One region of the Stenotrophomonas sp. TWI1151 genome, then DNA from elsewhere that is predicted to be linked to it. Evidence: riboswitches for the same ligand, from Rfam matches in the RefSeq annotation. Region 1 holds a riboswitch; the other holds the start of a gene.
What was found. Region 1 has a riboswitch for cobalamin ahead of metE (5-methyltetrahydropteroyltriglutamate--homocysteine S-methyltransferase). Riboswitches for the same ligand answer to the same signal wherever they lie in the genome.

Region 1 (5,872 bases):
GCCGTAACGGCCCTTGTCCAGGAACTCGCCCAGCGAGGGACCTTCATCGTCGCGCGCGAGCAGCGCCGGCGCCTCGCGGTAGAACCGGCGCAGGTCGCGCAGCATGCCCCAGAAGCGCGGCGACACCAGGTTGCGGCGCTGGCAGAACAGCGTGTCCAGCGAGGTGGCGTTGTACTCCAGCCCGCTGCGTTCGCTGTGCACCGAGAAGCTCATCGTGGTCGGCTGCGAGGCCACGCCCAGTTCCTCGAACAGGCCGGTCAGCAACGGGTAGTGCGCGGGGTTGAACACGATGAAGCCGGTGTCCACCGCGTGCGTGCGGCCATCGACCTCCACCTCATGCGTATGGGTGTGGCCCCCGAGGTAGTCATTGGCCTCGAACAGCGTCACTTCATGCTGCTGGCTCAGCCACCACGCACTGGCGAGGCCGGCGATACCCGATCCAATCACGGCGATACGCATGTCAGTGCTCCGCCTTGGCTAGCACCCAGGCCGGCACGGGTTTGAGGTCACGCACCAGGCCGAGTGCGGCCATCGCACGCAGGCCATACCAGGTGACATCCACTTCCCACCAGTAGAAGCCCTGGCGCGCGGTGCCCGGGAAGAAGTGATGGTTGTTGTGCCAGCCTTCGCCAAACGTCAGCAGGGCGAGCCACAGATTGTTGCGGCTGTCGTCACCGGTGTTGAAGCGCTGGCGGCCGAAACGGTGCGCGAGCGAGTTGATGGTCACCGTGGCGTGGAACAGCACCACGGTGGAGATGAAGAAGCCCCACACCAGCATCTGCCCACCGGTGGTGCCCCACGACGGCGCGATGCGCTCCAGCAGCGCACCCAGGCCGAACAGTGCCGCGGCCAGCGCGATCGGCACCAGCGTGTCGAAGCGATCCAGCCAGCGCAGTTCGGGACACTTGGCCAGATCGGGAATGCGCGACCAGTCGGTACGGAAGCCTTCCACCGTCAGGAACCAGCCCATGTGGCTCCACCAGAAGCCATGCACCGAGGGCGAATGCGGATCGGCCGCCGTGTCGGTATGGCGATGATGGTTGCGGTGATGCGCGGCCCACCACAGCGGGCCGCGCTGCACGCTGGAGGCGCCGATCAGCGCGAAGAGGAACTGCACGGCGCGCGAGGTGCGGAAGGTACGGTGCGAGAAGTAGCGGTGGTAGAAGGCGGTGATCGCGAACATGCGCACCGCGTACAGTGCCACCGCCACGCCGACCGCGACCCAGGACACACCCACCCAGATCACCGCCAGGCAGGCCAGGTGCATCGCCGCGAACGGGATGGCCCGCACCCAGTCCACCCGCTGTGGCTGGCCGGTCGCAGCCGCCGCATCCGTGCTGGTATCGAACCAACGCCACAGCGTGGCCCAGCGGCGTCGCTGTGCGGTGCGTCCTGCGTCGGGGGTGGGGCTGACCGACATGACTCGCTTCTCCTGAGGCGTTATCAGGAGATACGGGAGCGGGCGCCGTTTGGATGCACGGATCCGGAAAAAAAACCGTGCGTCCGTGCGATTACAGGTTGGCGATGTCGCCCTTGGCGATGATCGGGCCGGTCGGAATGCCTTGCGGCGCACCGGTTGACGGTTCCAGTGTGATCGCCAGCACCGAGCCATTCACAAGTGCATCACGCAGCGTGGCCGGCACCGCAACAGTGTGCGCGCGGTTGATCGAGACCAGGCCCAGCGAACGCGGGGTGCCGCCGGCCGGGATCAGCCACAGCTCGGGTGCACGGCCGGCCGCATCGGCCGCGGCCGGGACCGGCACCATCAGCACCTTGCCTTGGGCCTTGTCGACGGACGCCAGCCAGCCCGGCGTACCGTCGTCGTGCAACAGCGGCGTGACCGGCTTGGTGGCCTGCTCCGGCTCGGCCGGTGTCGTCGGCGGGGTCGGCGTGACCGCCACGGGCGTAGGCGACGGTGTGGTCGGCTCCAGATCGCGGCGGCTGAACACCGCCACCAGTGCCAGCGCGGCGGCCAGCGCGGTCATGCCCTGCCAGAAACCGGTGCGCTGCCAGACCCGTGGCGAGGCGGTCGTTGCGGCGGGCCAGCCCAGCGAGGTGCGGATGCGCGGCCACAGATGCGCGGGCACCGCTTCGGTACCGAGCGATTCGAGCAGGGGCGCAAGGCGGTTCTCCCACTGGGCGACCAATCGCGCGAAGCCGGGATCGCTGGCGATGCGGCGTTCAACCTCGGCACGCTGCGCGGCATCGAGCACCCCCAGCACGTACTCACCGGCGAGGATGTCGGCGCTCGGCGGTTCGCCGTCGTCATGCAGATCATGGAGGTCGCGGGCGTTCATCGTTCCAGGCACACCCGCAGTTGGCCCAGGCCCCGGCGGATCCAGCTCTTCACCGAGCCCAGCGGCGAACCAATGCGGCGCGCCAGTTCCTCATAGCTGGCGCCATCGAGGAAGGCCAGCCGGATCAGCGAGCGACGGCGCGGCTCCAGCGTATCCAGGCAGTCCTGCAGGCGCTCGTGATCCGACGCCTGTTCGGCCACCTGGGCCGGCTGCGGCGCGACATCGGGGAGTTCCTCGGCCACCGACAGATCATCCAGCGCGCGCGGCGGCGCGGCGCGGAGACGGTCGATCGAGCGGTTGCGGGCCAGCATCGACAGCCAGGTCATGGCCGCCGCCTTGGCGCGGTCGAACTGCGCCGCCTTGTTCCAGACCGTGGTGAACACGTCCTGCAGTACCTCTTCGGCATCGCCGCGGTCGCGCAGCACCTGCAGGCAGATCGCGAACAGGCGGCCGGAGGCCAGCTGATAGACCGATTCGAACGCCTGGCGATCACCGCCGGCGACCCGGACGAGCAGCTCGTCCAGACGATGTGATGCAGCGGTAGCGGCGGCGTCCAGCTCGGGCATTGCAGGCTCAATGTCGATAACGGGCGTATCGGCATCCTCCTTGCTCCCGGCGCCATCTGCAAGGGGGCGCTCAGGCACCGCATGTCTTCACCAGCGGCTGCGTGCGGGCAGCGGTCAGCTCGGCGGCGGGCGTTGCAACCGGTGCGGCGGGAAACTCGACCCGCACCTGCGGGTACTTGCCCTTCTCATCGCGGACGTTGCCGGTGCCGGTGAACTGCAGCAGGCGCTGGTCTGCGGTGGCATACACCAAGGTGACCGCGGGCACGGCGAAACCGAACCAGGCATCGAGCTTCATCTGCAGCTGTTCGGCCGGTTGACCCTGCCAGGTCACCGCACCCGTGCGTTGCACTTTCAGCGGCACCAGGCGCTGGCGGCTGGGCAGCAGGAACTGGAAGGCCACGCTCTGCCCGGCCTGCAACGCGGCCCAATGGCTGCGCACCGCCGCGTCGAACCCGGCATCCACCACCGCCCCCGAGGGGATCGTGATGGCCCTGCTGAAGGTCGGTGCCTGCGCGCTGGCGCGGACCGATACCTGGCGGGTAGCGGCACCGCCGCGCACGCCTTCCTGATACCCATCGCGTCCATCGTCCAGGGTGAAATCCGGCGTCTGCGGGCTGCCCTGCGGGGTCATCCACTTGCGCGCGAAGGGACGCCCGTCGCTGCAGCGGTACAGCACCAACCTCGACTGGGCGCTTGTCGGCCCCTGCAGCCAATGGGTCTCGCGATACAGCAGGCGCCCATCGGCGGTGGCGTACGCGCGGCCTTCCTGGCGCTGCACGGTCTGATCGGCGGCACTCACGGGGGGGGCGATCACCGACAGCAGCAGGATCAGGCAGGACAAGGGCTGGCGCATGGGAGTCCAAACGGGCGGGCTTGCAGGGAGATACGCAGGTGGCAGTGGTTTGGATGCAGTGGGATGAATCGGACAGACGACTTGACCATCGCTCGCCTTCGGCCTACCTTGTGCTCGCCGAAGGTATCCATCGCTTCATGCAGATGAAGGGATGGATTTAAACGGGAATCCGGTGAAGGCGCCTCGCGCGCCCATTCCGGAGCTGCCCCGCAGCGGTGAATGGAAACGACTCCTGCCAACAGCACTGGGCCTTCGCGCCTGGGAAGCGGCAGGTACTAGGTGGGCGTCCGCGCCCGTGTCCATCAGCCCGAATACCGGCCCCGGCCGGAGGACATGACCGTCCTCCGATTCGACCTGGAACGTCCGCGGGGAGGTTGCCGGGGCCTGCCGCCATGCCGCCTGCATGGCGCTGCCCCCGTGCGTCCGCTTCACGGCATCCGGTTCGCCCGCGGGGGCGAAGGTCGCTGGCGGGGCGGAACGGGCTGCAAGGCCCCGGACGGCGCGCGGTTCCTTCGTTCCTCAATGCCCCTACGCAATGAGGACACGTTCCAATGACCACTGTTACCACCCTGGGTTTTCCGCGCATCGGTGCCAAGCGCGAACTCAAGCGCGCGCTCGAAGCCTTCTGGTCCGGCGAGAGCAGCGCCGCGTCGCTGCAGGACACCGCGGCCGAGTTGCGTGAACGCCACTGGCAGCTGCAGCGCGAGGCCGGCGTGGATGTGCCGCCGAGCAATGATTTCAGCCTGTATGACCAGGTGCTGGATGCGGCCTTCCTGTTCGATGCGATCCCGGCCCGTTACCGCGCGCTCGCCGATGCCGAACCGCTGAGCGGCTACTTCGCGATGGCGCGGGGCCTGCAGCGCGATGGCATCGACCTGCATGCGCTGGAAATGACCAAGTGGTTCGACACCAACTACCACTACCTGGTGCCCGAACTGCACGCCGGCCAGACCTTCGCGGTGCGCGGCGACAAGCCGCTGGCCGAGTACCGCCAGGCCAAGGCGCTGGGGATCGAGACCCGCCCGGTGCTGATCGGGCCGGTGACCTTCCTGCGGCTGTCCAAGACCACCGATGGCAGCAACGCGCTGGACCTGCTCGATGCGCTGCTGCCGGTGTACGTGCAGTTGCTCGGCGAACTCAAGGCCGCCGGCGCGGCGTGGGTGCAGCTGGATGAGCCGCTGCTGGTGCAGGACCTGGACGAGGCCACGCGGGCCGCGTTCGAGCACGCCTATGCGGTGCTGGGCCAGGTCGCCCGCCCCAAGGTGCTGGTGGCGACGTACTTTGGTGCGCTGGAAGACAACCTGGCGCTGGCTGCCTCGCTGCCGGTCGATGGCCTGCATGTGGATCTGGTCCGTGCGCCGGAACAGCTCGATGCGGTGATCAAGGCGCTGCCGGCCGGTCGCGTACTGTCGGCCGGGCTGGTCAACGGCCGCAACATCTGGCGCACCCACCTGGACAACGCCCTGGTGCTGGCGCGCTACGCGCACGGTCATGTCGGCAGCGATGCGCTGTGGCTGGCGCCATCGTGTTCGCTGCTGCACAGCCCGGTCGATCTGGACCACGAAAAGAAGCTGGACGACGAACTGCGCAGCTGGCTGGCGTTCTCCAAGCAGAAACTCGGCGAGCTGCGCGTGCTGGCCGACGCGATCGATGCGCCGGCGCGTGCCGAGGCACCGCTCGCGCATTCGCGTGCGTGCATCGAATCGCGCCGTCGTTCGCCGCGCGTGCACAACCCGGCCGTCGCCGCGCGTCTTTCCTCGCTGACCCCGGCCGATGCACAGCGCCACAGCCGCTACCCGCAACGCCACCTGGCCCAGGCCGCCGCGCTGAAGCTGCCGCGCTTCCCGACCACCACGATCGGGTCGTTCCCGCAGACGCTGGAGGTGCGTGAGGCCCGCGCCCGCAACAAGTCCGGCAAGCTCTCCGATGCGGATTACGATGCGTTCCTGGCCACCCAGACCGAGCACTGCGTGCGCGTGCAGGAACAGATCGGGCTGGACGTGCTGGTGCATGGCGAGTTCGAGCGCAACGACATGGTCGAGTACTTCGGCGAGCAGCTCGATGGCTTTGCCTTTACCAAGAATGGCTGGGTGCAGAGCTACGGCTCGCGCTGCGTGAAGCCGCCGGTGATCTTCGGCGATGTGACCCGTCCGCAG
Region 2 (5,872 bases), on a different contig from region 1:
GGAAGGCCAGCGTATGCCTCTGGAATCGAGCGAAAAACCGCGTATAACGGCCTAATTTGTTGCACGGATCGATCAAATGGACCGGATGACTGCCATGAACGTGTTCGTCGAGGTGGCCGAGCGTGGCAGCCTGACCGCTGCGGCCGAGGCGCTGGAGATGTCGCGGGCGATGGTGACGCGCTATCTGGCCGAGGTGGAGCGCTGGCTGGGGGCGCGTCTGCTGCACCGGACCACGCGCCGGATCAGCCTGACGGGGCCGGGAGAAGCGGCGCTGCTGCGCTTCCGGCAGATGCTGGCGATCGGCGATGAGCTGCGCGGGGAGCTGGCCACGGACAATCCCGAGCCGCATGGCCTGCTGCGGGTCACCGCGAGCGTGTCCTTCGGGCAGAACCATCTGGCGGCGGCGGTGGCCGAGTTCGTCAAACGGCATCCGCTCACACGCGTTGAACTGCTGCTGGTGGATCGGGTGGTCAACCTGGTGGAGGAGCGCGTGGACATCGCCGTGCGCATCTCGCGCGCGATCGACCCGAGCCTGATCGCGCGTCCGCTGGGGCAGTGCCGCTCGGTGCTGTGCGCGGCGCCGTCGTACCTCGCAGAGCGCGGTACGCCGACCACGGCCGACGCACTGGCCGCGCACAACTGCCTGACGCACCACTACGTTGGCAAGAGCGTGTGGCATCTGCAACGCGACGGACGGAAGATCGCGGTGGCGGTGGGGGGCAACATCAGTGCAAACGAAGCGTCGTTGCTGCTGGAAGCGGTGCGTGCCGGTGCGGGCATCGCGATGCTGCCGATGTATCAGATCGCACCGCTGCTGCACGCGGGGGAACTGGTCGCCGTACTGCCGGACCATGAAGTCGAACTGCTGGGCCTGTACGCGGTGTACGCCTCACGCCGGCAGCTGCCGACGATCATGCGCAGCTTCCTGGATTTCCTGGTGGAACGCTTTGCCAGCCCGGCGTTCCTGGCGCAGCTGTAAACGCGGCCCCGGTAGAGCCGACCGTTGGTCGGCTGCACTTGATCCGGCAACCGCGCATCAGCACGCCGTGCACCCGCAACCGCAGCGGGCGCGTGCAGCCGACCAACGGTCGGCTCTACCCGGGCGTGCATCGGCATCACACACGCACCTCCGTACAATGGCGCTTCCCTGCTGTGGAAGTGAGCATTGTCTTGTCGTATCCGTATCCGTTGGTGGTGTTCGATCTGGATGGCACGCTGGTGGACAGCGCGGCCGATATCGCCGAAGCGCTCAACCGCACGCTGCAGGACTGGCAGTTGCCGCGCGTGCCGGAGGCGACGGTGTTGACGTGGATCGGTGATGGCGTGCGGCGGCTCGTTGAGCAGGCGTTTACCGCGGCCGGCAGCGATATCGATCTGGACGAGGTAATGCCCGGTTTCATGCGCCACTACGAGGCGTGCCTGTTACGCAGCCCGCGCCTGTTTGATGGCGTGGCCGAAACGTTGGCTACCTTGCGCAACCGTTCGGTGACGCTGGCGATCTGCACCAACAAGCCGTCCGCACTGGTGGCGCCGCTGCTGCAGCACTTCGGTCTGCAGGACGTGTTCGCACTGGTGCTGGGTGGGGATTCCTTGCCGGAGCGCAAGCCCAGTGGTGCGCCGTTGCGGCATATCGCCGCGCAGTTCGAGGTGGCCGTCGAGGCCGCCTTGATGGTGGGTGATTCGATCACCGATTACCGCGCTGCCGTGGATGCCGGGATGCCGGTGGCGCTGGTGCGCTATGGGTATCCGCGTGGGCTGGATCTGGACACCGTCGAGGCGGTTGCCGTGGTGGATGATCTGCGGGAATTGTTGGCGTTGTAAGGCCTTCGGGCCTGTGCCGACCAACGGTCGGCACCTACCAGGTTCAATGAGTGCCGGCCAACGGTCGGCACCTGCCGAGGATGATGGAGCATGTCGACCCACGGTCGGCACGTGCCGAGGCCGGGACGGCGGCGGTGCCGCCGCCCCGCGCGCTTATTTCGGCTGGTAACGCACGCTCAGTCGATACTCGCGGCCAGGCTGGTTGTACCAGGCGACGGTTTCGTACTCGCGGTCGAAGACGTTGCTGACCCGGCCCAGTACGGACCAATCGCGGGTCAGGGCGTATTCCAGGCGCAGGTCCACGGTGCCGTAGCCCCCCAGGCGCACCGTGTTCGCTGCATCGTCGTAACGCTTGCCGGCGCCGTTGACGGTGAGGCCGGCGCGGACATCACCCACGCGGCGATCGACGTCCAGGCGTGCGGTGTTCTGTGCGCGGCGGGCCAGCCAGTTGTCGAACTGTGCGCTGCCGTCGGTGCGGTTGCGCGGGTCGGTGTGGCTGAGCTGTGCGTTGAGATCGAACCCGGCGACGGTGATCGCACCGGTCAACTCGGCGCCGCGGATGCGGGCTTTCTCGACCTGCGACATCATGAAGGTGGTCGCGTCGTAAGTGATCAGGTCATCGATGCGCGTTTCGTATACGTCCAGGCCCCAGCGCCAGCCATCACCCTGCTGGGCGATGCCGATGTTGGCGCTCTTGGATTTCTCCGGATCCAGGGTCGGCACGCCGCTCCACGGGTCGTAAAGGTCGCTGAAGGTCGGGGCCTTGAACGCGGTGCCGTAGCTGGCGTTGAGGCGGAACCCGCGGCCCAGCTCCAGGCCCCAGCCGAGGCTGCCGGTGGTGTGGTTGCCAAACTGTTCGTTATCGTCGTTGCGCACGCTGGCCTGCAGGTGGTGCGCGCCGAAACGGCCCTGGTACTGCACGAACACGCCGGTGTTGTCGCGGCTGTCGACCAGGTAGCCGGCGCTGCTGCCGTCCAGGTTGTCCTGGCTCCAGTCCACACCGGCGCTCAGCAGCTGGCCGTCAGCGATGCCGATGTCGGCCTGCACCGAGGCACTGTCGCGGTGGGTCTGTGCATTGCCCAGCCAGGTATCCCCGTTGAAGTTGTCCGATTCGTTGTCGGCGCGGCCGACGTTGACCGTCAGGTTGAAGCGCTCGCCCGGCGTGTAGCGCAGCTTGCCGCCGAGTACCTGCTGCAGCGTTTCGGAGTAGTTGTAGTAGCCGTCGTAATGGTTCTCGCCTTCGGCGCGCAGTGCGGTGCCTTCCAGGCTCAACGTGTCCGTCAACGCATAGCCGCCGCGCAGGCTCATGGACAGGTTGCGGTAGCCATCGCGGTCGGGCTCGTCGGCGCCGCAGCCAGCGAAGGGCGACACCGAGCCACGGCAGGCGTTGATGCCATCGGTGTGCTGGTAGGCGATGTCGGTGCCGAACCAGCCACGCTCACCGCTGCCGCCGAAGCCACCGCTGGCCTCGCGCAGGCCGTTGCTGCCACCGCCGAGCTGCAGGTGCGGCGCGAACTGGCCGGCGTTGCGGCGGGTGAAGATCTGGATCACGCCACCGATCGCATCGGCGCCGTACAGGCTGGACTGCGGGCCACGCACGATTTCGATGCGCTCGATCTGCGCCAGCGGCAGGTCCTGGATCATGGCCAGGCCGAGGTCGCCGGTGTTGATGCGCACGCCATCGACCAGCATCAGGGTGTGGGCCGAGTTGGTGCCGCGCAGGAACAGCGAGCTCTGCTTGCCCAGGCCGCCGCTGTTGTTGAGGTTGATGCCGGCACGGCCGCGCAGCAGGTCCTGCAGCGACGGCGCCTGGCTGCGCTCGATCTCGGCGCGGTCGATCACCTGCGCCGGGGAGATGCTGTCCTGCAGGGCGATCGGGGTACGCGTGGCGGTGACCAGCACCTGGTCCAGCGCGGTGGCCTCGTCCTGTGCGGCGGCCACCAGGGGCAGGGTCGACAGCACGGCCAGGGAAAGAACGCGGGTTTGCAGCTTCATCGATGACTCCATGCACCGCGCACGCCCGCGCGGCAAGGGGTGGGGATGATCGCGCTGCAGGGAGGTTCGACGGTGGGCGGGCGCGCGCAGGCGCCTGCTTGCCGCCGCCATGCCCGCCGCATCGCAACCAGTCGTCTTCCAGGCCGGTCTCCGGGCTCGCGGGCCGATGGGGTGCCATCGTGCCAGGCGCCTTCCCATGCCGGAGCACAGTGGCGTGTTGCCTGGTGTTTCCACGCTTACCGTTGCGGGGGCAGCGCCGGAGTGGCGGCGTGGCACAGGGCCTGACGCGTCACCGGCTTCCCGTTTCAACCTGGCGGCATTGCAGCCCCGGGTCACCTGAAAGTGGGCGCAGTCTAAGCCATCGGCCGGGCCCATGGAGCGCACCGGTTAGAATGCGCCTCGCTTTTTCGATGTGATCTCCATGACCCCAACGTGGTTGCAGCACCCCGGCACCGACGCCCGTGACCCGCACTGGCCGGCCGCAGCGGGCAGCAGACGGGGCCGGGCATGATCCTCGATCTGATCCGCCACGCCAGTACCGGCCGCGACGATCATCTTGATGGCCGCACTGATCCAGCGCTGCACGAGGGCGCGACCGACGCCCTGTGCGCGCGTTACGCCGGGCTGCCCTGGCAGCGTGTGCTGTCCTCGCCGCGGCAGCGGGCGCTGTTGAGCGCCGAGGCATTGGCCTTGCCCCACGCGGTGGACGTGGAGGTCGATGAGGAATGGGAAGAACTGGATTTCGGCGACTGGGACGGACTCGCGCTGGAGGCGCTGCCGATGGATGCGCTGTCCGCCTTCCATCTGGACCCGCATGCCAATCCACCGCCGCATGGCGAAAGCTGGGGCCACTTCGAACGCCGCATCGCGCGCGGCCTGCATCGGTTGCTGGATGAGCCCGAGCCGGTCCCGACCCTGATCGTCAGCCATGGCGGACCGCTGCGGATGGTGCTGTCGCAGGTGTGCGGCCTGCCGATGGCGATGTGCTGGGCGCTGCGCATCGATCACGGCACGCGACTGCGCCTGCGCGTGGAGCGCGAGGACGACCGGCTGTGGGGCGAACTGCTGGAGCTGCAGCAGGTATGAGGCGCGCGGCTACCGACGGTGCGTGGGTAGCCGTGGATCAGCGGTTGTCGTCGTCGATCTCGAACGGCGGCGCTTCGTCGCCGTCATCGTCGCGATGCTCCACGGTGCGGTCGTAGACCGGACCGGAGGCAGGCGGCGCCTTCTTCAGCGGCTGGTCGGCGATGATCGCTTCGTACTCGGCCACCAGCACGGTGCGGCGCGCTTCCGGCAGTTCCTGCCAGTGGCAATCCTGCAGCGCACCTTCCAGTGAGTAGAGCAGGTTCAAGCTGGGTTTGAAGCCGGCGCGGCGCACCTTGACGAAGGCACCGACCGCACCGACCGCCACCAGGTCTTCCGGCGTACGCAGACCGACCTGGCGCAGCCATGCTGCGCTCTTCGGGCCGATGTTGCGCAGCTTGGCGGCACTCATCCCAGTGCCTCGACGAACACCGCGGCGATGGCTTCCAGCCCGGCCTGGTCCTCGGCATCGAAGCGTGCCAGCGACGGGCTGTCCAGATCGAACACGCCGACCAGGTCACCGTTGTGGACCAGCGGCACGACCAGTTCAGAGCGCGAGGCAGAGTCGCACGCGATGTGACCCGGGAACGCATCGACGTCTTCGATGCGCTGGGTCACGCGCTGCGAAGCCGCGGCGCCACATACACCCTTGTCGAGTGGAATGCGCACGCAGGCGGGCAGGCCCTGGAACGGGCCGACGACCAGCTCCTTGCCATCGAAGAAGTAGAAGCCGACCCAGTTCAGGTGCGGCAGGGCGTGGTAGACCAGCGCCGACAGGTTGGCCGCATTGGCGATGCGGTCGCGCTCGCCGTGCACCAGGGCGCGGGCCTGGGCCAGCAGCTGGCCGTACTGTTCCGGCTTGCTGCCGGTGAGCGTGGAGGTATCGAACATGGCCGCAGTCTACCAAGCGCGGCGGTTGGTTGCCCCCGGGGCCGGCGGAACGCAGCGGACCGCGCCGCAGCGCTGCCGGGAC

Region 2: linked by a shared signal. The riboswitch ahead of btuB (TonB-dependent vitamin B12 receptor) and the one ahead of metE (5-methyltetrahydropteroyltriglutamate--homocysteine S-methyltransferase) in region 1 are both predicted to bind cobalamin.

Annotation. Positions count from the first base shown of each region.
Region 1 is NZ_JBDJLA010000002.1:307,057-312,928, reverse strand. It holds gene ABE422_RS05485 (FAD-dependent oxidoreductase) at 1-459, opposite strand, end outside; gene ABE422_RS05480 (acyl-CoA desaturase) at 461-1,420, opposite strand; gene ABE422_RS05475 (anti-sigma factor) at 1,512-2,297, opposite strand; gene ABE422_RS05470 (sigma-70 family RNA polymerase sigma factor) at 2,294-2,863, opposite strand; gene ABE422_RS05465 (hypothetical protein) at 2,934-3,716, opposite strand; cobalamin riboswitch at 3,821-4,054, shown strand; gene metE (5-methyltetrahydropteroyltriglutamate--homocysteine S-methyltransferase) at 4,268-5,872, shown strand, end outside.
Region 2 is NZ_JBDJLA010000009.1:80,785-86,656, forward strand. It holds gene ABE422_RS12310 (LysR family transcriptional regulator) at 77-979, shown strand; gene gph (phosphoglycolate phosphatase) at 1,171-1,821, shown strand; gene btuB (TonB-dependent vitamin B12 receptor) at 1,975-3,816, opposite strand; cobalamin riboswitch at 3,940-4,171, opposite strand; gene ABE422_RS12325 (histidine phosphatase family protein) at 4,324-4,902, shown strand; gene ABE422_RS12330 (TfoX/Sxy family protein) at 4,940-5,311, opposite strand; gene ABE422_RS12335 (GAF domain-containing protein) at 5,308-5,790, opposite strand.